Regions from separate parts of the Pseudochelatococcus sp. G4_1912 genome, predicted to be linked through region 2. Evidence: predicted binding sites of a transcription regulator. Region 2 holds the regulator's gene; the other holds the start of a gene.
The links. Region 2 encodes HrcA, which represses chaperone genes, less so after heat shock. Its sites were predicted from a motif close to GTTAGCACTCNCNNNNNGNGAGTGCTAAC; they were not measured.
Positions count from the first base shown of each region.

Region 1 (11,973 bases), on a different contig from region 2:
GCCCGCGGCTTGGAGGGTGTTGCTGAATTGCGCGAAATCGCAGCGCTCGTCACCGCTGCTGGCTATGACGATGGGCGTGTGATGATCGATCCCGCCGTTGTGCGCGGCCTCGAATATTACACTGGCCCGGTCTATGAAGCCGAGCTGACATTCACCGTCGCTGACGAGCACGGCCATCCGGTGCGCTTCGGCTCTGTGGCAGGCGGCGGGCGTTACGATGGTCTCGTCGCGCGGTTCCGTGGCGAGCCTGTGCCCGCAACTGGTTTCTCCATCGGTGTTTCGCGGTTGCTGGCAGCGTTGAAGGTGATCAACAGCCCTATCATGCAAAGCGCGGACGCGGCTGGACCGGTCGTTGTGCTGGTGATGGATCGGGACCAGATTGCCCATTATCAGGCGCTTGTCACCAGGCTGCGCCAAGCTGGCATCCGGGCTGAGCTTTATCTGGGGTCATCTGGCATGAAGGCGCAGATGAAATACGCCGATCGCCGCCAAAGCCCATGCGTTGTCATTCAGGGCTCAAATGAGCGCGCTGAAGGCACCGTGCAGATCAAGGATCTGGTAGCAGGCGCAGCGCAAGCCGCCGATGCTACACAGAACCTCGACAATGCAGCCTACAAGGCGCAACGTCTGGCTCAGTTCTCGGTTGCGGAATCTGAACTGGTTGAAGCGGTACGCGGCGTTCTCGACAAGCAAAAAGCCTGAATATTAAACGAGGCGGTTTATGACACAGTCATCCGGTAAAAAGGCCTCTGAACGCGCCAGCACTTTGTTGGCGCTGTTCGCGCGTGAGGGCTATCGACGGATCGAACCAAGCGTGCTGCAGCCGGTTGATGCGTTTCTGGATCTGTCGGGGGAGGATATCCGCCGCCACATGTTCCTGACACAGGATTCAGACGGTAACGAGCTGTGCCTGCGCCCCGATTACACTATCCCCGTCAGCCGCGATTATCTGGCTGAGCGCGACAGTGATGCATCTGCGTCGCTCAGCTATCTCGGCCCGGTATTCCGCCAACGCGCGGGGCGAGCGGGTGAGTTTCCGCAGGCTGGTATCGAATCTTTCGGGCGGCTCGACCGTGAAGCAGCAGATGCCGAAATCGTTGCGTTGGGCTTCGAGGCATTGACGAGCCTTGGCGTGGCAGCGCCATCTATCCGCATGGGCGACATCGGGCTGCTGCATGCCCTGCTTGATGCGCTTGATATCTCGCCCGTACAGCGTCGACGCATTCTGCGTTCGGTTTCGGAAGGGCGTCCGTTAACATCTGGAAATGGATCGGCCGGCACCAGCACAAACCACGCTGGCCTGCTTGCAGCCCTTGAGGGGCAAGATCCAACCGCCGCCCGCGCCTTCGTGGAAGATATCCTGTCGATTGCAGGCATCAGCAGTGTGGGTGGACGCTCTGCTGGCGAAATCGCCGAACGCTTCCTCGCCCGCGCTGCTGACCGTAACGGCGGCGATCTGACGGACGAGCAGTTCGCAATCCTCACCCGCTATCTGACAATAGAGGGTGATCCTGATTTCGCAGCTTCCACGATTCGCGAACTCGCGAGCGAGGCAAGTATCGATCTGGATGCAGCGCTTGATTCCTTTGAAGCACGCACTGGGTTCATCGCCGCGCGTGGGCTTGATGTCGGCGCGATCAGCTTTGCGGCGGGCTTTGCCCGTCATCTCGATTACTACACCGGCTTCATCCTTGAAATCCACGACAGGGACCAGCCCGACACGCGCCCGATTCTGGGTGGTGGTCGCTATGATAGTCTACTGACGCATCTTGGCGCGCCGGAGCCCGTGCCCGCAGTTGGCTTTGCGCTCTGGATCGATAGGCTGGATGCAGGAGAACCCGCATGACTGCGCCGCTGATCATCGCTGTCCCCTCCAAAGGCCGCCTGCAGGAAAACGCTTTTGCCTTCTTTGCCCGCGCGGGGTTGGACCTTCTGCGTCCCAACGGCGCGCGCGATTATCGCGGCGCTATCAAGGGCCTGCCGGATGTGGAGGTCGCCTTCCTGTCTGCTTCCGACATCGTTGGCCAACTGGCGACAGGCGCAGCGCATTTCGGCATTACCGGCGAGGATTTGCTACGTGAGCAATTGGCGGATGCCGATGCTGCTGTCGAGTTCATCGCACCGCTCGGCTTCGGACTGGCAGATGTGGTCGTTGCCGCGCCGCAGGCCTGGATTGACGTGCGTTCGATGGCGGACCTTGATGATGTCGCCGCCGATATCCGCTTGCGTCATGCACGGCGACTACGCGTGGCAACAAAGTACATCAACCTCACACGCCGGTTTTTCGCCGTCCATGGCATCAGTGATTACCGCATTGTGGAAAGCCTCGGCGCGACAGAGGGCGCACCCGCTGCGGGCACGGCTGAGATCATCGTCGATATCACCACGACCGGTGCAACCCTTGCAGCCAATGCACTCAAAATCATTGATGATGGCGTGATTTTGCGTTCGCAGGCGAATCTGGTGGCCTCTGTTTCAGCAGAATGGTCAGGCGCAGCCCGGCGCGCGGCGCACACGATTCTCACCCGCATCGCGGCTGAGGAAGAAGCCCGCAGCACCCGCGAGCTCACGGCTGTATTGCCAAAAGGCGTGCGCCTGCCTGATGATCTGACAATAGCTTTTGGCGCCTCGCTACCGTTTGGCTTGCCTGATGCGCAAGGCCGGGTGGTTCTGCATTGCCCGGTTTCCAAGGTTTTCGCACTGGCTGATCGGCTTGCCGCTGCCGGCGCTGACCCTGTCACAGTGCGCTCTGTCGATTGGGTGCTGAGGCGCACAAATCCGCTGATTGAGCGTTTGACGGCCCGTATTGGCGAAACTGTTACTGCATGAATGCGGGATAGGCTGACTTGAGGATTGCCTCAGTTACATGAGACAGTTATGGTTTGCCGCGCGTTTTTCTTGTCACGACGGTCTGATGACCGTGGAGCCTTCGGAATTGATGAAGCCCATGAAGTCCGCTAACTCACAGTCTGTCTCACCGCAGCCTGCCCGCTTTTGCTTTATTGCCCTGGCTGCCGCTGTCAGCACCGCCTTGCTGGCCGGTTCAATCAGTGCGCACGCACAAGGGTCAGACCCCGGCATGATGCGTGGCAATGAAGGCAAGCCAGCCACTGGCCAGGTGCCGCAGCAGATCGAAAAGCAATTTCCGGTTGGTGCTTCCTGGGTGGTCTTAAGCCTCAATGGCAAGACATATCCTGCAGATAACAACCGGCCTTTCTTCGTCCTCGACAGCCAGTTCCAGTTGCGCGGATTCGGTGGTTGCAACACGTTTTCAGCAACAGCTTATCCATTGCGCAACCAGGGCTTTGCGGTGAGTCCGTTTGCTGTCACGCGCAAAAGCTGCGGCCCGCAGATTGATGCGGCAGAACGTGCATTTCTGCTTGCATTGCGTATGAGCCAGAAATGGGATGTGGTCAAAGGAAACCTTATTTTACAAGGTGCCAATGGCACAATCCGTGCGGACCGCTCACTTTAAATTAAAAAAGCATGAGGCGTTTCCCTTGACAGCCTGAGGGGCGACAACTATCTGTCGATCATCCGTTAGCACTCTCTTGGCGTGAGTGCTAACAGGGCTTCAAGATTCATCATAACCGCGCCTTGAGCGCGTGCTTGAAAGAGGAAACGGGTTCATGACATTCCGTCCGTTGCATGACCGCGTGGTCGTTCGTCGCGCAGATAGCGAAGAAAAGACCAAGGGTGGCATCATCATCCCTGATACCGCTAAGGAAAAGCCCCAAGAGGCTACCGTTGTAGCTGTTGGCCCCGGTACGCGTGATGAGAACGGCCGCCTTGTTGCGCTCGACGTGAAGGCTGGCGATCGCGTGCTGTTCGGCAAGTGGTCCGGCACCGAAGTGAAGATCGGCGGCGAAGATCTCCTCATCATGAAAGAGTCAGACATCCTCGGGATCGTCGGCTGAACTTTCGTAATTCCCCATTCTATTAGGCAGGAGTTTTAAAGCCATGGCTGCCAAGGAAGTAAAGTTTTCCGCTGATGCACGCGAGCGCATGCTGCGTGGCGTCGACACGCTTGCTAACGCTGTTAAGGTAACGCTTGGTCCCAAGGGCCGTAACGTTGTTATCGAGAAGTCGTTCGGCGCACCTCGCATCACCAAGGACGGCGTCAGCGTCGCCAAGGAAATCGAGCTTGAGGATCGTTTTGAGAACCTCGGCGCACAGCTGCTGCGCGAAGTCGCTTCCAAGACCAACGACGTTGCTGGTGACGGTACCACGACCGCAACGGTTCTCGCTCAGTCCATCGTTCGTGAAGGTTCCAAGGCAGTTGCTGCCGGCCTGAACCCACAGGATCTGAAGCGCGGTATCGACGTTGCTGTTGAAGCTGCAATCAACGACATCAAGGCACGCGCCAAGAAGGTCGCCTCCTCGCAGGAAATCGCACAGGTCGGCACGATCTCGGCGAACGGCGAATCCTCAATCGGCTCGCTCATTGCTGAAGCAATGCAGAAGGTCGGCAACGAGGGCGTTATCACGGTTGAAGAAGCAAAGAGCTTCGAGACCGAGCTCGACGTTGTTGAAGGTATGCAGTTCGACCGCGGCTACCTGTCGCCTTACTTCATCACCAACGCTGAAAAGATGGTTGTTGAATTCGAAGACCCCTTCATTCTCATTCACGAGAAGAAGCTGTCGTCGCTTCAGCCTCTGCTGCCAGTTCTGGAAGCTATCGTCCAGACCGGCAAGCCATTGCTGATCGTTGCTGAAGACGTTGAGGGCGAAGCTCTTGCAACGCTCGTCGTCAACAAGCTGCGTGGCGGCCTGAAGGTTGCTGCTGTCAAGGCACCTGGCTTCGGCGATCGCCGCAAGGCAATGCTTGAGGACATCGCGATTCTCACCGCTGGTCAGACGATCTCTGAAGACCTCGGCATCAAGCTCGAAAACGTAACGCTCGCACAGCTCGGCCGTGCAAAGCGCGTACGCATCGAGAAGGAAAACACCACGATCATCGACGGCGCAGGTTCGCGCGAAGACATCGATGCTCGCGTTGCTCAGCTCAAGGGTCAGATCGAAGAGACTTCTTCGGACTACGACCGTGAGAAGCTGCAGGAGCGTCTTGCCAAGCTCGCAGGTGGCGTTGCAGTGATCCGCGTTGGCGGTTCTTCTGAAGTTGAAGTGAAGGAGCGTAAGGATCGCGTTGATGACGCGCTGAACGCGACTCGCGCTGCTGTTGAAGAAGGTATCGTGCCTGGTGGTGGTGTTGCTCTGCTGCGCGCGAAGGCTGCAGTTGAGAAGCTCTCCAGCGACAATGCTGATATCACCGCTGGTATCCAGATCGTTCTGAAGGCGCTTGAGGCTCCTATCCGTCAGATCGCTACCAATGCTGGTGTCGAAGGCGCGATCGTGGTCGGCAAGATCCTCGAGAACAACTCGCAGACGTTCGGCTTCAACGCTCAGACGGAACAGTTCGTCGACATGGTTGAGACCGGTATCGTTGATCCTGCGAAGGTTGTGCGTACGGCTCTTCAGGATGCAGCATCTGTTGCTGGCCTGATCGTCACCACCGAAGCACTCATCGCTGAAGTGCCTAAGGACAAGCCTGCAATGCCAGCTGGCGCCGGCATGGGTGGCATGGGCGGTATGGATTTCTGATCCAGCCTTCCTGACAGCAATGATATTGGACCCCGGCATTTTGCCGGGGTCTTTTTTTATGCTTTTGGCCTTGAGATATAAACGAAAAATTATCCGCGGATCACGCATCATTCCTTGAAGTGCACGCAGTTGCGGCGCACTTTTGCCGCAAGCTACCCTGCATGGTCATAACGGAACTAACATATTTGCACTTGCCACCCGTCATTTCCCCTTACATGATGGATTTACTATGTGCCGTCTTCTCGCCTATTCGGGTGACCCAACTTTTATGGATGCTTTAGTCTGCGCACCGAACAACTCGCTTGTGCGCCAGTCGCTCCATGCCTGTGAGGGCAAGACCGCCACAAACGGCGATGGCTTCGGCTTGGCCTGGTATGGAGATCGGGAAGAACCCGGCCTTTACCGTGACTTGCGCCCAGCATGGTCGGATGAAAATCTGAAATCGCTATGTGCCCAGGTGCGCTCGTCGCTGTTTTTTGCGCATGTGCGAGCAGCTACCCACACGGCCACCACGCGCGCCAATTGCCACCCCTTTTCCTGCGGACGATATGCTTTCATGCATAACGGACAGATCGGGCATTACCACAAAGTCCGGCGCAAACTGGAAGCATTGCTGCCAGATGAGCTGTTCGACCAGCGTGCGGGCACTACGGATTCCGAATTATTGTTTCTGTTGATCCTGGCGCACATGGAAACGGGCGATACGCCAGCACAAGCAGTTGTTGCCGTGATGGCAAAAACCAAGGCGCTGATGCTTGAGGCGCATGTTCAGGAAGCTCTGCGCTTCACTGCAATGCTCACCGACGGCCACACCATCTGGGCTTTTCGCGTATCCTGCGACCGCCGGTCGCCGGGGCTTTATCTGCGCGAGCGTCCGGGCGCGACGATCCTTGCCTCGGAGCCGCTCGATAGTCTGCGCGATGCGTGGACTCTGATCCCTGACAATTCGATGACCACGATCAGACACGGACTTGGCGCCACCACTGAGCCGCTCGTCATTACCGGAGACGCCTGGTCGGTCGCCGCCTAGCATACATGTCATCGTTGGCCTGCAACCTGCAAATGGCAACGCTTTGAGCTTCCGATATCACGTACCAACGTGCGCGGCGCTGGAGGCTCAAAGATCGCCATGCATCAAACCTGAAAGTGGATCACACATTTTGAATCATTGGATTCATAAGCTATTCACTTTGCTATAGTTTATTGTTTTGGCGCCTCTTCAAACAACATAAAAAAGTAAGCCTCATGTCACGCATTTTTTCTGTAGCGCGCGCCAGCGCAGCTGTTGGCGCCGCTTCCGTGGCATCTCGTATTCTAGGCTTCGTGCGCGATGTGCTTATCGCACAAGTGCTGGGAGCCGGTGCGATTGCTGATGCATTCCTCGTTGCTTTTCGCATTCCCAATGTCGTGCGCCGCGTGCTGGGTGAAGGCGGCCTCAATGCTGGCTTTGTGCCCTTGCTTGGAGCAATCACAGCGCAACAAGGACCGGAGGCCGCACGCCAATACGCCGGACGGGCGATCAGCAATGTCGCGTTTTTCCTCGTTATAATAACAGCATTAGCGCAAATCGCAGCAGGCCCCTTGGTACTGCTGGTGGCATCAGGCTTTGCCGATGAGCAGGACAAGTTTGCACTAACAGTGCTCTATACGCAGTTCGCCCTGCCCTTTGTTGCCTTTACCAGCCTTGCATCATTGATTGCAGCATATCTCAATGCGCAACGCCACTTCATTGCAGCGGCTGCCGCACCCGCTCTCGTCAATGGCCTGCTCATCATTGCACTGCTTGCTGCAGGCCAGGCAGAAGCAAATCCTGAAACCGGTCTGTGGCTAGCGGCTGTGGTGAGCTTATCCGGCCTGATGCACCTTGTTATAGTAGCCTGGGCAATGTTGCGGATGCCTGACAGACCGCCGCTGCGGCTGCCGCGCTTTGATGGCGCAGTTGGACATCTGCTGCGGTTTGCACTTCCCGCTCTTGTAGCAAGCAGCATGACACAGGTGATCCTGCTTGCAGCCACGATGATCGCATCGTCCGAACCTTCTGCTGTATCCTGGCTTTATTATGCTGATCGCGTTTTTCAGTTGCCATTGTCGTTTATCGGGGTTGCGGCTGGTGTTGTTTTGCTGCCCGAATTTGTTGCGCGCACACGCAATCAGGACCCGCAGATTGCCTCAACGCTGGCGACTTTCCTCAACGGTGCAGTGGCGTTGGCACTTCCCGCCGCAGCGGGGCTCATTGCGCTTGGATCAACGATCACCAGCATACTGTTTGAGCGTGGTGCGTTCACGATCAAAGATAGCGACGCCACCAGTGCTCTCTTGATGGCGTTAGCGCTAGGTCTGCCTGCAGCAGCAGCCAGCAAGATCCTGATTCAGCCGTTCTTCGCGCGCCAACAGCTTATGCAACCCATGCTTGCGGGCGCTTTGGGTGTGCTCGCCACCTTTACCAGCGCTTCCCTGTTTGCGCACTCCGCTGGTGATACGGTTGAAATCGTCTCGTTCGTCAGCATGCTACCTGTACAAATTAGCACTCTGGGCCTCGCCACAAGTGCAGGGCTATGGACGCAAGCACTCATGCTCGCCCTTATGACCCGTAGCGACGTGCAGTGGACATGGGCTTTGGGTGCGCGCCTGATCCGGCTTTCGCTCGCAGCCTTCATTATGGGATTAGTGGTAGCAACGTTTGATATGCTCGCCGCACCCTGGCTTGCTCCAGATCAGCCCATAGCACTTCGCGGCATCATTCTCACCGCTTTATGTGCTTTGGGCACGCTGGTTTATGTGAAAATCGTCAGCATGCTGGGCGAGATTGCCACGATCATGCCATGGAAAAACGGTTAGAGCATATATCCACTTTCTCGTTTTATGCATTAAGGTGCACAAAGCTATTGTCGTGGATCGCGCTTTTTCCTTGCAGAAAAATCTATGCCTGCGATAACCCGCCAGTAATAAGTGCGGTATTCGCAATTAATGTCAGACTTGATGAAAGGGATGGGGCAACGCCATGTCCGTCTTGAAAGAACGTGTTTTTTCCGGCGTACAGCCCACCGGTAACCTGCATCTGGGCAATTATCTGGGCGCGATTTCGCGCTTTGTTGCTCTGCAGGAACGGTTTGAGTGCATCTATTGCGTCGTCGATATGCACGCCATCACCGTGCCGCAGGATCCAGAGGCGCTAACCCGCCAGATTCGCGAAGTCGCGGCGGCGTTTATCGCCAGCGGTGTTGATCCCAAAAACCACATCATCTTCAACCAAAGCCAGGTTGCAGAGCATGCGGAACTTGCGTGGGTGCTCAATTGCGTAGCGCGCATGGGCTGGATGAACCGCATGACGCAGTTCAAGGAAAAAGCCAGCAAGGACCGCGAGAATGCCTCGCTCGGCCTCTACGCTTATCCAACGCTGATGGCCGCTGATATTCTGGTGTATCGCGCGAATGCCGTGCCTGTTGGCGAGGACCAGAAGCAGCATCTGGAGCTGACGCGCGACATTGCGCAGAAGTTCAATAATGACTTTGCCTCATCCATTGCCCGCAATGGCTTTGGCGATACCTTCTTCCCTCTGCCAGAGCCGCTGATTCAGGGCACATCAACACGGGTGATGAGCCTACGTGATGGCACCAAGAAGATGTCGAAATCAGACCCTTCCGACTACTCGCGCATCAACCTCACCGATGATGCTGACGCCATTGCCCAGAAGGTTCGCAAAGCCAAGACTGATCCTGAGCCCATTCCAGAAACGGTTGAAGAACTGGCCAACCGGCCGGAGGCGGAAAACCTCGTTGGCATTTTTGCAACCCTCGCCGACAAGCCCCGTGAGGCCGTGCTGGCAGAATTTGCGGGCAACCAGTTTTCAGTGTTCAAAAGCGCACTGGTCGATATCGTCGTAGCAAAGCTTGGCCCTATCGGTGCGGAAATGCAGCGTCTTGTTGCTGATCCAGCTTATATCGATTCGGTTCTGGTCGATGGTAGCGATCGCGCCCGCGTGATTGCCCGTCAGACGATGGATGCGGTGAAGGACATCGTCGGCTTCGTGCGCGCACGCACCTGACGAACACGCGCTTTGCCCTATTGAAGCGCAGCCAGAAACGCGCCACATTAGAAACGAAACAGCGGGGGATATTGCCCCGCTGAGGATTGTTCACCGCCGCCCTTGAACCGGTTTGGTGAGGAGAGAAAAATGTTTATTCAGACTGAAACGACCCCCAATCCAGCCACGCTGAAGTTCCTGCCTGGCCGCGATGTATCGCCTGATTCCCCGATTGAAATTCGCTCCGCGACAGAGGCTGCACATGCACCACTTGCCGCACGGCTGTTCGATATCGATGGTGTTTCGAACGTATTCTTTGGGTCGGATTTCATTACCGTCACCAAGAATGAAGGCGAGTGGCCGCATCTGAAACCCGCTATACTCGGCGCAATTATGGAGCATTTTCTATCAGGTGCACCGCTTATCGCCGATGGCCATAGCCAGGCAGGCTACGATGACGGTGATGAGTTTTTCGATGATGCGGACCTTGAAACTGTCGAGACCATCAAGGACCTGATCGAGACACGTGTACGTCCGGCAGTGGCCAATGATGGCGGCGATATCACCTTCCGTGGTTATCGCGATGGCATCGTTTATCTGGCGATGAAGGGAGCTTGCTCTGGCTGCCCATCCTCAACCGCGACCCTACGCCATGGCATCGAAAACCTGCTGAAACACTTCTTGCCAGACGTCCAAGAAGTGCAGGCGATCTAACGCTCAAGTATCGCAATTTTCGCTTCAGCTTGCATAAATGCAAACCTGGTTTGCATGGCGAGTCCCCACCTGAGGCATAGCGTATTGGTGCATCGCAGCATATCTTCTCCGTTGATAGCAATATTTTCATATCAACGGAGATGGGAATGACATCCGGCACCAACACTGCCCAGCCACTCGATTCCGCAGCGCTGGCACAACTATTCACCGAAGCCCGCACCCATAATGCATGGAAAGATATTCCCGTATCGAATGCAACGCTGCGCGCTGTGGCAGAACTATCGAAGTGGGGACCAACAGCGGTTAACGCCACGCCTGCACGCTTCGTATTCGTGCGCTCGCCAGAAGCCAAGGCGCGGCTTGCGCCACATTTAAGCGAAGGCAACCGCGCCAAATCGCTCGCCGCACCCGCTACTGTCATCGTCGGTTATGACACCGAGTTCTACAATCAGCTGCCAAAGCTGTTTCCTCATGCCGATGTGCGCCCGCTATTTGAGGGCAAGCCGGAGGCGATTAAGGAAACCGGATTCCGCAATTCTTCCCTGCAGGCGGCCTACTTCATTCTGGCCGCGCGTGCACTGGGACTTGATACTGGCCCCATGTCAGGCTTCAACAATGTGGGCGTTGATGAAGAGTTCTTCCCGGATGGCAAAATCAAAAGCAATCTGCTGATCAACATCGGCTACGGCGACCCCGCTGGCCTATTCGGCCGCTTGCCACGTCTTGAGTTTGAGGAATACGCCAGCATCATATAATTCTGGCTAGTAAATCCCTTTGTAAAATACCTTGGGCGACATGTGAAAGTGTCGCCTGTAAGGGGTGACAAGTTCTCCGCTTCGTATCATACAGAAACGAATGTTGTATGATGCAGGCATGTGAGGTAGGGGTTTGCGCGTTCTAGCCATCGATACGGCGCTCGGCGCCTGCGCGGCCTGCGTAATTGATACGCAGGCAAGCATTTCCAAGGCAGGGCCGGAAACGGTTGCCGATGGCGCACCATCGCAAACAGATTCTCACGACGTCGTGGCAGAAGAAACCTTGCTGCTGGAACGTGGCCATGCCGAGGCACTCCTGCCGCTGATAGAGCGGGTCGTCAAGCAATCTGTGGCAGCAACTGGCAGATCAACGCAAGACGGCTTTGCCGCGCTTGACCGTGTCGCAGTAACTACCGGCCCCGGTAGCTTTACAGGATTGAGAGTAGGCATCTCAGCCGCACGCGCCATTGGTCTGGCTGCGAATATCCCTGTCGTTGGTGTTTCCACGCTTTCAGCTGCATTAGCACCGTTGTTGCTGACAACGGATTTACGTCAGCCGGTGCTTGGCGCCGCCATTGATGCCCGCCATGGTGCAATCTATTTTCAGGCGACAGCGCCCGGCGGCCGCGTGATTGTACCAGCGCGGCATCTGCCCATCAAAGAGGCTGCCCGTCTGCTCGGCACGGGACCTGTCACGCTGGTGGGCCCTGCAGCTGAACTGTTGGCAGCAGAGGCAATCGCAATGGGGCTTGATGTCCTGATTGCTGATTCCGGCCCCGCGCCAGACATCCGCTGGATAGCGCGCCTTGGCTTTGCGGCAGATCCTTACACCGCCCTGCCCCAACCGCTTTATTTACGGGGCGCTGACGCAAAACCACA
Region 1 is NZ_JAZDRL010000002.1:738,140-750,112, reverse strand. It holds gene hisS (histidine--tRNA ligase) at 1-702, shown strand, start outside; gene VRZ32_RS10590 (ATP phosphoribosyltransferase regulatory subunit) at 722-1,846, shown strand; gene hisG (ATP phosphoribosyltransferase) at 1,843-2,829, shown strand; gene VRZ32_RS10580 (META domain-containing protein) at 2,948-3,475, shown strand; gene groES (co-chaperone GroES) at 3,630-3,917, shown strand; gene groL (chaperonin GroEL) at 3,961-5,601, shown strand; gene VRZ32_RS10565 (class II glutamine amidotransferase) at 5,831-6,631, shown strand; gene murJ (murein biosynthesis integral membrane protein MurJ) at 6,847-8,439, shown strand; gene trpS (tryptophan--tRNA ligase) at 8,603-9,646, shown strand; gene VRZ32_RS10550 (NifU family protein) at 9,776-10,339, shown strand; gene VRZ32_RS10545 (malonic semialdehyde reductase) at 10,486-11,094, shown strand; gene tsaB (tRNA (adenosine(37)-N6)-threonylcarbamoyltransferase complex dimerization subunit type 1 TsaB) at 11,228-11,973, shown strand, end outside.
Region 1: the regulator HrcA is predicted to act here: its motif matches at 3,540-3,568, upstream of groES (co-chaperone GroES).

Region 2 (11,973 bases):
GCCAGATCGTTGTCGCTGCAGACCGGCCACCATCAGAACTTGATGCACTGGATGAGCGCGTTTGCTCGCGCCTCGCAGGTGGTCTTGTGGTGGAGGTGAACTCCCTTGATGAAGATCTGCGCGCACGCATTCTTGCATCGCGAATCGATGCTGTGCAGAGCGTAAATCCAACCTTCCAGGTGCCCGCACCTGTGGTGGCATACGTTGCACGTGTTATTGCCACGAACGGGCGTGATCTCGATGGCGCAGTAAACCGCTTGCTTGCTCACACAACCTTGACTGGCACTGCGTTGACGCTTGAAACGGCTGAAGTTGCTATCCGCGACTTGATCCGCACCCGCGAACCGCGCCGGGTCAAGATTGAAGACATTCAGAAGCTCGTAGCAAGCCGCTTCAATGTTTCACGCGCGGATATTCTGTCGGAACGCCGCACCGCCGCCGTGGTGAAGCCACGACAGATTGCAATGTATTTGTCCAAAATTTTAACGTTGCGGTCACTGCCGGAAATTGGTCGCCGGTTTGGCGGTCGCGACCACACCACCGTGCTTCATGCTGTGCGCAAAATCGAAAAAGCAGTTGGTGACGATACGAGTCTGAAAGAAGAAGTCGAGCTGCTTAAGCGTATGCTGCAAGAGTAAGTTTCTTTATTATTGCTCGTGCACCCTATGTTGTGCGCAATATCATACCAGGAAAGCGCATTGTTCGCTCTTTCTCCTCTTGCACTTATGTGCCGTAAACGCCATTGTGCCGTCCCTGCCCGGTCTGATTTCGATCTTATGTAATCGTGACAGTGCAGGGATGTTGTAGCGTTGCAGTTGAATGGAAGTGTCGATGAAGGTCACCGTCGAGCGGGCTGCGCTCCTTAAATCGCTCGGCCATGTCCACCGGGTTGTGGAACGGCGTAATACGATTCCGATTTTGTCCAACGTGCTGTTACGCGCTGAAGGCGGCACTTTACGCCTGCGGGCAACCGATCTTGACCTCGAGGTGACGGAAACACTCGCCGCCGATGTCGCTCTTGCGGGTGCAACCACTGTTCCCGCTTACGTGATCTATGACATCATCCGCAAATTGCCGGACGGTGCCCAGATTTCACTGGAAAGCGCACAAGAAGGTTCGCAGGTTGTCATCCGCGCGGGACGTTCACGCTTTACACTGCAGGCGCTGCCTGAAAGCGATTTCCCGGATCTGGCCGCCGGTGAGTTACCACATACCTTCTCGATTAAGGCTGCAGAACTCAAGAACTTGATCGACAAGACGCAGTTCGCGATTTCGACGGAAGAAACCCGGTATTACCTCAACGGCATCTACTTCCATGCCTTTGAAACGGATGGTACCACGAAACTACGCGCGGTAGCGACTGATGGCCATCGTCTGGCGCGTATCGAAACTGATGCGCCAGCAGGTGCTCATGACATTCCTGGCGTGATTGTGCCGCGCAAGGCTGTAACCGAAATCCATAAGCTCCTCGATGGCGTTGATGGCGAAGTGCAGGTTGAACTGTCAGCAAACAAAATTCGCCTGACCGCCGACACCGTAGTGCTCACTTCCAAGCTCATCGATGGCACGTTCCCTGATTACCAGCGTGTGATTCCCCAAGGCAATGACAAGCGCCTTGTTGTTGATCGGGCTGAGTTCGCGACGGCTGTTGATCGTGTATCAACGATTTCGTCCGAACGTGGGCGCGCCGTGAAGCTCGCACTCACCGAGGGCAAGCTGACGCTCTCCGTTACCAACCCCGATTCGGGCAGTGCGACGGAAGAAATTGAAGTCGAGTACGAATCAGATGCGCTCGAAATCGGCTTTAATGCCCGCTATCTGCTTGATATAGCAGGTCAACTTGATGGCGATACGGCCGTACTTTTGTTGGCTGATCCTGGCTCTCCTACTCTTGTTCAGGATCGCGAGGGCGCAGCTGCCCTTTATGTCCTGATGCCGATGCGTGTCTGAGATCGCGCCCGCGCACCGCCGGGTGACGCGGCTGGCACTCTCAGATTTTCGCAGTTACACAGCGCTCGATCTCGCAACCGATGCGAAGATCGTTGCGCTTGCGGGTGAGAACGGCGCAGGCAAGACCAACCTGCTTGAAGCGCTGTCACTCTTCACCCAAGGTCGTGGTTTGCGTCGTGCACCATATGTTGAAATGGCGTGCGTTAAAGGGAATGGTGGTTTTGCCATCTCATTGACGCTGGATGCTTCCACCGGCGAAACGCGTTTGGGCACAGGGCTTGAACCTGGCTCAACAGCTCGCAAATGTCGCATTGATGGCGCGCCCGCTTCCTCTCCTGCGGCTTTTGCAGAATATCTGCGTGTTGTCTGGCTCACGCCCGCGCTTGACGGCTTGTTCATGGGCGCCGCTGGTGATCGGCGACGCTTTCTCGACCGGCTCGTGCTTGCAATTGATGCCACCCACGGCACCCGCACCAATGCTTATGAACGCGCCCTCACCTCACGCAACCGCGTGCTTGATGAAGCCCCCTCCAATACACGCTGGCTTGATTCCATAGAGCAAGAAGTGGCCGAGTTAGGTGTGGCTGTTGTCGCAGCACGGCTTGAGGCTGTTGGGCGACTGCAAGCGTTGATTGATGCTGGCCATGATGATGCATCTCCCTTTCCAGCGGCAAAAAGTGCGTTAATTGGCACTCTTGAGGACGAACTTGCTGTTTATCCCGCCGTCGAGGTTGAGGATAAATTTCGTCGGCTGCTACACGCTTCGCGCATGCGCGATCGTGCCGCAGGGCGTGCGCTCATTGGCCCGCAGACAAGCGATCTGGCCGTCCGTCACGCCACAAAAGACATTCCCGCAAGTCAATGCTCAACTGGCGAACAGAAAGCGTTGCTCATTGGTCTCATTCTGGCGCATGCCCGTTTGGTAGCCACGATGAGCGGCATTGCACCACTTGTTTTACTTGATGAGGTTGCCGCCCATCTGGACCCGCGTAGGCGTGCAGCCTTGTTTGGCGCACTCGATCAGCTGGGTAGTCAGATTTTTATGACCGGCGCTGACCTTGCATTGTTTGCGGACCTGCCAACCTCTGCGATCACTTGCCTCGTAACCCCTGGACAGGCTATTGCAATAAGCACATGATTTGCGAAGCACTCTGCTTCGCTATTCTCAGGAGCGCCCCTTGCCCGGCATCGACATCGCTGCCCTTGTGATCTTCGCTGGAGCTTTGGCCATAGCCGCAGCTGTTCCCGGCCCCGCAGTTGCGGCGATTGTGGCGCGCGTGCTGGCACGCGGCACACGGGGGCTTGCGCCCTTTATTGTTGGCATCATCTTGAGCGATGTGATCTGGCTTTCACTTGCCGTGCTAGGATTGGCAGTTCTGGCGCAGACATTTCAGGGTGTATTTCTTGCCATTAAATACCTGGGTGCAGCTTACCTGCTGTGGCTCGCATGGCGTTTCTGGACAAGGCCTGTTAGCACCATCTCTGCTGCACCGCTTGAGGTGCGAGAAGGTGGCTTTCCAGCGTTTTTCGGTGGGTTGATGGTTGGCCTCGCCAATCCCAAGGCAATGATGTTCTATCTGGCACTGCTGCCCGGTTTCATTCCATTAAATGCCGTAACGCCTCTGACCTTTGCAGAACTCTCAATCGTCACTTTTGCGGTTCTCGCGGTTGTCTTTTCCGCATATGTCATCGCAGCAGCTCGTGCGCGTCGTCTGTTGACCAGCCCACGTGCATTGGCAGTCGTTAATCGTGCGACAAGCGCAGTGATGGCTGGCGCTGCAGTTGTGGTGGCTACGCGTTCATGATGGCAGCCTCTTCGGCAGCGGTAAAACCCGTCAGCCCAGAACGCGCGCATCGTGCGCGCGCAGTCCTGAAATCGGTATTCGGATATGATGATTTTCGCCCGGGTCAGGACGAAGTCATTGCGGCTGTCCTCAATGGCGAAAACGTATTTGCCGTTATGCCAACCGGTAGCGGAAAATCGATGTGCTATCAGCTGCCAGCTCTTACCGATGAGAAAGGCATGACGCTGGTCATCTCACCGCTGGTTGCCCTGATGCGCGATCAGGTGGGGCAGTTAAAAGCACTCGGCGTTGCTGCGGCTACCATTAACTCAGCTAACAGCGAAGACGAGAATCGCGCAGCGTGGCGCGCCATGCGCACCGGCGCATTGAAGCTGCTCTTCGTCTCCCCAGAAAAACTCGCCAGCGACAATATGGTGGCAGTGCTCCGCGATAGCGGCATTTGCCGTTTGGCTATCGACGAAGCTCATTGCGTTTCGCAATGGGGGCATGATTTCCGGCCCGATTATCGCAACCTCAAACAGGTGCGCGAGCAACTTGGTTCACCACAAACCATTGCGCTAACAGCAACCGCAGATCGCGCGACACGGGCAGATATCGTCCAGCAGCTGTTTCCGCGCCCGCCGCATATCGTGGTGCATAGCTTTGATAGGCCCAACCTTGACCTGCGGTTCGCGGCCAAGGAACGTCCTGTTGCGCAGATTGCCGAATTCGTTCAGTCGCATAAAGGTTCGAGCGGCATTGTCTATACGTCGGCACGCAAACGCACGGAAGATATTGCAGAGAGCCTCTCTCAACGCGGTATCCGCGCCCTCGCCTATCATGCCGGCCTCGACCATACGACACGCAGTCAACGGCAGGATCAGTTCCTGCAGGAGAACGACGTCGTTATGGTAGCGACTGTTGCCTTTGGTATGGGCATCAATAAACCAGACGTGCGGTTTGTAGCGCATGCCGATATGCCCGGCAGCATCGAGGGATATTATCAGGAAATCGGGCGTGCGGGCCGTGATGGTTTACCCGCGTGGACGTTGACGCTGTATGGCGCTTCCGACATGGCGCTACGCCGCCGACAGATCGACGATAAGGACATTGACGACGAGCGCCGCCGCATCGAGCATCAACGCCTCGGTGCAATGATCGAATTGTGCGAAACCGCCACGTGCCGCCGTCAGTCGCTGCTATCATATTTCGGCGAAGGCAGCGAGCCGTGCGGCGGATGCGATCTCTGTCGCGGGGGCGTTAGTCTTTACGATGCAACCATTGATGCGCAAAAGGTGCTCTCAGCCATCGCGCGCACCGGCCAGCGCTTCGGTGCAGGGCATATTGCCGATATTCTTACCGGCACCATCAATGACACCGTTACGCGTCTTGGCCATGATCAGCTGAAAACATTTGGCGTTGGGCGTGAAAAGAGCAAGCGTGCATGGCAGGCAATAATCAGGCAGCTTTTCGCCACTGGCGCAGTCAATGAAACAGGCGAGCAATATAGCGGGTATCGCCTGACGGATAAGGGCGAAAAAATTCTCTTTGGCCGCGAGAGCCTGACATTACGCGCAGTAGCGGAAGAGCCTAAGCGCCGGCGTGAAAGCCCACGCGCCGAGGTGGAAACAGACCTGACAGAAGCAGAAAATGCGCTCTTCCAGCACTTGCGGAGCATCCGCCTTGAGCTGGCACGTGCTGAAAATGTTGCGGCCTACATCGTGTTCCCAGACCGCACACTGATCGATATGGCGCGCCTCAAACCCACAGATCTCTACGCTATGCGCGTCGTTCAAGGCGTGGGTGAGCATAAACTGGAACGCTACGGCCAGACTTTTGCTGATGCCATCGCTGCGTTTTTACGAGAAAAGAACTGAAACGACTGAATAAAAAATCGCTTCAGCTTCATTTGGCTTATGTAACAGCATTTTGCGCGACTTCAATGCTGCGCGGCGCATCATCACGATAAGTGCGTCGGATCCAGCGCCGTGCGGGTTCTTCGATCCCGTAATATCCAAGCGCGGAAATAGCAACGAGAAGCACAAACGCAACGATCGCCAAGATATAATTATTGGCCAAAATAGGCATCGTGCTAACAACTTCGGCATGGTTATACAGCAGGAACAAAATCACCAGCGCTTGGAATGAGTAGAAGCAATAACTGATCTTACCAAGCCACACGAACAAACTGCTGGATAGTAATGCCGCGATAGCACCTTTGCTGTTAGCCAATGAGAAAATTGCAAAAGCGATTACCGGCAATACGACCCAGTTATGGCCCACATAGAGGGGCATCCACTGCCCAGCTATCCCTATATATATAGGCAAGATCGCAATGAGCGCTGCCTGAACAATCACGCCCAGACGATATGCATGGCCTCGACGTATCAGAAGCAACATGCATACGCCGATTAGGAACTCTGGCAACCGAAAAATCGGCATCGAATAGAATATGGCGTTAAAGGGCGCATCGAACAATGCCACAGCAAGCCCCGGAAAAACTGCCAAAAACCAGCATACTGCCGCCGCAATACACAAGCCTTTTGCCGACAATTGTTTTAACTGCGGCAAGAAGAACGGCAGCATCAGGTAGCAGAATGCCTCGACCGAGATAGACCAGCTAGCGCCATTATTCCACAAACTGAAGAATTGTTGAAACCACGCCTGAATTAACAGGATGTTGGCAGTGATCAGTAGCCCTAACTGTCCAATCCCACGCGACAGATCAGCCCACGAGCCATCACCAAAACTGATGCCAATCCACGGCACTGTCACAAGCGCTGCAGCAACATAAATTGGATAGATTCTGGCAAAGCGGTTGGTGAGATAATTCTTCAATGAGCTGCATCCATCGGCATATCGATAAGCAAGCACAAAACCCGACAGCATGAAAAACAAACTCATGCCGATAGCGCCTTGCCCAAGGATATTATTCAGGAACGGGTCATTAGCGAGCGGCCAGCGAATGTGGATGTGAAACAAAAACACATAAAATGCAGCGACAAAGCGCAGTCCAGTCAGTGGTAGAATTTCTTGCTCAATTTTTAACATCAGTCACTCAATCACTGCACTAATCAGCCGTAAAACTGCACTTCGCCGCTTATGGCAGAAGCGCCTGAGAAAGCTTCTTAAACGCCCGCGCTCGATGCGAAAGGCCATCGCCTTGCAAGCGGCCGTGCTTTTCCTCAGATGTCATCTCGCCGAAAGTAGTTTCGTGACCATCTGGACGGAAGATGGGATCGTAGCCAAAGCCATTCGTGCCACGCTCCGGAAACACGAGTGTGCCATACACGCGCCCTTCAAATAATTCCTCATGCCCATCTGGCCATGCAACGACCAGCGCTGACACAAAGTGAGCACGACGATCCGCATCAGACATTGCCCCGCGCACAACAAGCTCGCGCTCGATACGGCTGATGGCAGCCCTGAAATCCTTTTCAGGCCCCGCCCAACGTGCAGAAAAGATGCCTGGTGCGCAGTCAAGCGCTGCAACGCATAAGCCCGAATCATCAGCAAAAGCTGGCAGCCCCGTAGCCTGTGCGGCTGCATGGGCCTTGATCGCAGCGTTTTCAGCGAATGTGGTGCCGGTTTCATCCGGTTCCGGCAGATTGAGCTCGGCCGCCGATACCACTTCGATGTTGAAGGGCGTGAGAAGCTCACGCATCTCCCGCAACTTGCCCGGATTATGCGAAGCGACAACCAGTCGCCCCTCAAGCTTGCGCGCCATTATGCCACCGCCATCTTCTGAAGCTCAACCAGCCGTGATGTACCAGCCTTAGCCATTGCGAGCATTTGTATAAGCTCTGCTTCACTAAACGGCACACCTTCTGCCGTGCCCTGCACCTCAACGATACCGCCAGCGCCTGTCAGCACGAAGTTGGAATCCGTCTCCGCAGCAGAATCCTCCAGGTAATCGAGATCAAGAACTGGCTGGCCCTTGTAGATGCCACAAGAAACTGCCGCGACATGATCTTTCAGCGGCTTGGCCGAGAGCATTGCGCGTGCCTTCATCCATTCAAGGCAATCATGCAACGCCACCCATGCGCCGGTGATCGCAGCTGTACGTGTACCACCATCGGCCTGCAGCACATCGCAATCCACCACGATCTGACGCTCACCAATAGCATGCAAGTCGACAACGGCCCGCAAACTGCGACCGATCAAGCGCTGGATTTCCTGCGTGCGGCCTGAAGGCTTGCCGGATGTCACCTCGCGACGTGTGCGCTCCATCGTGGCGCGAGGCAGCATGGAGTACTCTGCCGTGACCCAACCGCGTCCCTGCCCGCGCAGCCATGGTGGTGCGCGCTCTTCAAGTGAGGCGGTGCACAGTACATGCGTCTCACCGAACTTCACGAGGCACGAGCCCTCAGCATAGCGCGCGACAGCACGTTCCAGCGTAACCTTGCGCATCTCGTCTGAGGCGCGTTTTGATGGGCGAATAACGGTGCTCACGACCTTGTCCTTACATAATGAATTGCTGACCGGCTTGTAGCATCTGATGCGCGTGCGACAAGCCCAATCGCGCTTTGACATGAAAAACACGCGTATTGAGGCAAATCCGGCACGTCTCGCTCTTGCAGCGCAAACCTTCATGGCCATAATCATGTGATGGTGAGAATTTTATGAGTACTCCGTATCATCCATTCAGAAGCCCGGACAGCGCGCGTCTGCTCGCAGATCTCGATGAGCGCTCGCGCGAAATATTCCGGCGGGTTGTTGAAGGATATCTTGCCACCGGGGAGCCGGTTGGTTCGCGCAATCTCGCGCGCATTCTGCCAATCTCCCTGTCATCAGCCTCCATCCGAAATGTTATGTCGGATCTGGAGCGCGAGGGCTTGCTATATGCCCCCCACACCAGTGCGGGGCGCATGCCAACCGAGCGTGGCCTTCGGTTTTTCGTCGATGCCATGTTGGAGATTGGCGACCTCGATGCAGATGAAACGCGCCGTATCGAAGCGCAAGTCGCTGCGGCTGCAACCAACGCCTCACTTGATAATGTATTGTCTGAAGCAACCGCTATGCTTTCCGGCCTTACGCGTGGGGCCGGCGTGGTGGTAACCGGCAAGCAGAACCCGCAGCTGAAACACATTGAGTTTGTGCGCCTCGATCCCACCCATGCGCTCGTAGTGCTGGTGGGCGAGGATGGCGGCGTGGAGAATCGCCTGCTTGATCTACCACCCGGCCTGCCCTCAAGCGCGCTAATCGAAGCTGGCAATTTTCTCAACGCCCGCATTCGCGGCCTCACATTGGGCGAGTTGCGTACGCAAGTAGAAGAACGCCGCTCCAGCATGGAAGAAGAGGTCGATGCCCTCGTGTCCACGCTTATTGATGCAGGACTCGCGGTTAGCGTCGGCCCAAAAGACGGACGTCAGCTCATTGTACGCGGCCAGGCTAATTTGCTTGAGAACCTCAAGGCAACAGAAGACCTTGAGCGCATCCGGCTGCTTTTTGCTGATCTGGAAACGCAGAAGGATGTCATTGATCTGCTATCGCGCGCAGAAGGTGGTGAAGGTGTGCGCATTTTCATCGGTTCGGAAAACAAATTATTTTCGCTTTCCGGTTCTTCAATGATCGCAGCGCCTTTCCGCGATTCTACACAGACAATCCTGGGTGTTGTCGGCGTGATCGGCCCAACACGCCTCAATTACTCACGCATCGTGCCGATGGTAGATTACACCGCCCGCGTGGTGTCACGCATCCTTGAGCGTGGGCGATAAAATCAGCCGCTCTTGCGGCTCACCATCGCCCCGAAATGCCCAATATAACGCGGATTGATTGCTTTAACCGGCAGCATGACAAGCACATCCGTGGTGCCGAATTGCCGATCGATCACAGCACCTTCGCCAATCGAACCACCTAGACGCAGATAGCCTTTGATCAATGGCGGCAAGCTGTGCAACGCTGCTTTAGCATCGATGGAATCTTTACTCATAAGACCCATTCCCACAAAACGATCCGGTAGCGCCTTGACGTTCCACTCTTCCGGAGAGCGCGCAAAGTGATGCAGGAAGCTGAGCGGCAGCGCCATTGCGGCCGGATCAGTGCCCTCAAGGCTTGCACAGCCGAACATCACATCAATGCGGTGATGTTGCACATAAGTCCAGATGCCTTGCCAAAGCAGCTCAACTGTCCGCTTGTTACGGTATGGCTTCAGCACACATGAACGGCCAAGCTCAAGAAATCGCAGATTCGGATTCGCCTGGATCAGCGGCTTAACATCAAATTCGCTGGCAGTATAAAAGCCGAAGAACCTATCTGCCACCTCCTGCCGGAGCAAGCGGTAGGTGCCGACAACCTTGGGCTTGTACGCACGAAAAGCTTTGCGCGGTCCATCGTGATCAAGCACCAGCAAGTGATCGCAGATGGCATCGAAATGATCCATATCGCGCTGCGCCAGTCGGCAAGCCGCATTGGGCACTGCTGACATTTCATTATAGAACACGCGATAGCGTAAACGCTGAGCCTGACGAACCTCACGCTTGGTGGTCGCGAGTCGCACTTCGAGTGAACCGATGCGCCCCAGAACAGGATCGAGGCCACTTGTATCGAGCGACTCACCTTTCGAAGCTGCACCAAAACGGCTGTTCTGCACCCATCCCCACGCTTTCGGATTGGCCCATGCACTGGGTTGCAAAAAAGCTGGCACACGGCCAGCGGGTTGAATCGCGGTGGCGACATCGGGCATCCTGCCCTTTTTGTGTAATGGATAGTTTGTCATCCTGCCCCTCACCGCGCCGTTTGAACCAACCAATTGTGCTCGCCCATGGCCCTTAGCGTCAATCGCGGTTAATATGAACCCGCTTTAGTAATTTGATACGGTATTAAACTTGTCTGCATAAACCTGCAGCAGATATTTGACTTGATACCATGAAATCAGGGCATTAGGGACTCGAACCGCCTCTTCCCCTCATAAAAAGCATAGGCATTAGACAGTTCGATGACAATGGTAACGCCAATTCAATTGCCATGCATGATAGTGCACATGATTCGACAGCCTCCGAACCCATGATTATCAGCCCCTCATCGTTGCCAATTGAAGCTGTTCTCGCACCATTGCAGGATGCACTTGCGCGCACCCCAAACGCTGTGCTCGTCGCGCCTCCGGGAGCAGGCAAAACCACACGCGTGCCATTAGCGCTTCTGGATGCAGAATGGGGCAATGGCGGCAAGATCATTATGCTTGAACCACGCCGCCTTGCAGCCCAGGGCGCAGCTCAACGCATGGCAGAAATCCTAAAAGAAGAAGTGGGTGAGACTGTCGGCCTACGTGTTCGGCTTGGGTCGAAAATCAGTGCACGCACCCGCATCGAGGTCGTCACAGAGGGCGTATTCGCCCGCATGATCCTTGATGATCCAGAGTTGACTGGCATTGCTGCTGTGATCTTCGATGAGTTTCACGAACGCTCCCTTGATGCTGATTTCGGTCTTGCCCTTGCCCTCGACGCACAGGCCGGATTGCGCGAGGATTTGCGTATTCTCGTGATGTCAGCAACTCTCGACGGCGCCCGTGTTGCAACATTACTCGCCAATGAGGAAAAACCAGCGCCCGTGATTGAAGCGCAAGGCCGCGCCTTCCCGGTCGAAACGCGGTACATAGGCCGCGACCCAAGCAAGCGTTTGGAAGAAGATGTCGTTGCAGCCATTCGCACGGCACTTAAGGACGAAACAGGCTCAATTCTCGTGTTCCTGCCCGGACAAGGAGAAATTCGACGCACCGAAACGCTCTTACGCGAGCGGCTCACAGCAACTGCTGCCAGTGGGCAAGCTGTGGATATCGCGCCGCTTTATGGCCAACTGGACCGCGCAGCACAAAACCTCGCAATTTTGCCAAGCCCTCCAGGGCAGCGTAAAATTGTGCTTGCCACCACAATTGCTGAAACATCACTAACGATTGAAGGTGTGCGGGTTGTTATCGATGCGGGCCTTACGCGTGTTCCCCGCTTCGAGCCCGACATCGGTATCACGCGCCTTGAAACCGTGCGTACCTCACGCGCGGCTTCCGACCAGCGCCGTGGCCGCGCAGGACGCACTGAGCCCGGCGTGTGCTTGCGTTTATGGGAGGAAGCGGCAAACGGCGCATTAGCGCCTTTCTCAACGCCGGAAATTCTCTCCGCTGATCTCGCTCCAATGCTTTTGGACTGCGCAGCCTGGGGCGTGGATGATCCCGCAAAACTATCCTTTCTAGATTCCCCGCCAGCTGCAGCCATCATAGAGGCGCGCCGCCTATTGCAATCTATCA
Region 2 is NZ_JAZDRL010000001.1:1,563,448-1,575,420, reverse strand. It holds gene dnaA (chromosomal replication initiator protein DnaA) at 1-638, shown strand, start outside; gene dnaN (DNA polymerase III subunit beta) at 832-1,950, shown strand; gene recF (DNA replication/repair protein RecF) at 1,943-3,088, shown strand; gene VRZ32_RS07010 (LysE family translocator) at 3,129-3,755, shown strand; gene recQ (DNA helicase RecQ) at 3,752-5,611, shown strand; gene VRZ32_RS07000 (acyltransferase family protein) at 5,649-6,785, opposite strand; gene rdgB (RdgB/HAM1 family non-canonical purine NTP pyrophosphatase) at 6,835-7,461, opposite strand; gene rph (ribonuclease PH) at 7,461-8,174, opposite strand; gene hrcA (heat-inducible transcriptional repressor HrcA) at 8,357-9,451, shown strand; gene VRZ32_RS06980 (GNAT family N-acetyltransferase) at 9,454-10,452, opposite strand; gene hrpB (ATP-dependent helicase HrpB) at 10,701-11,973, shown strand, end outside.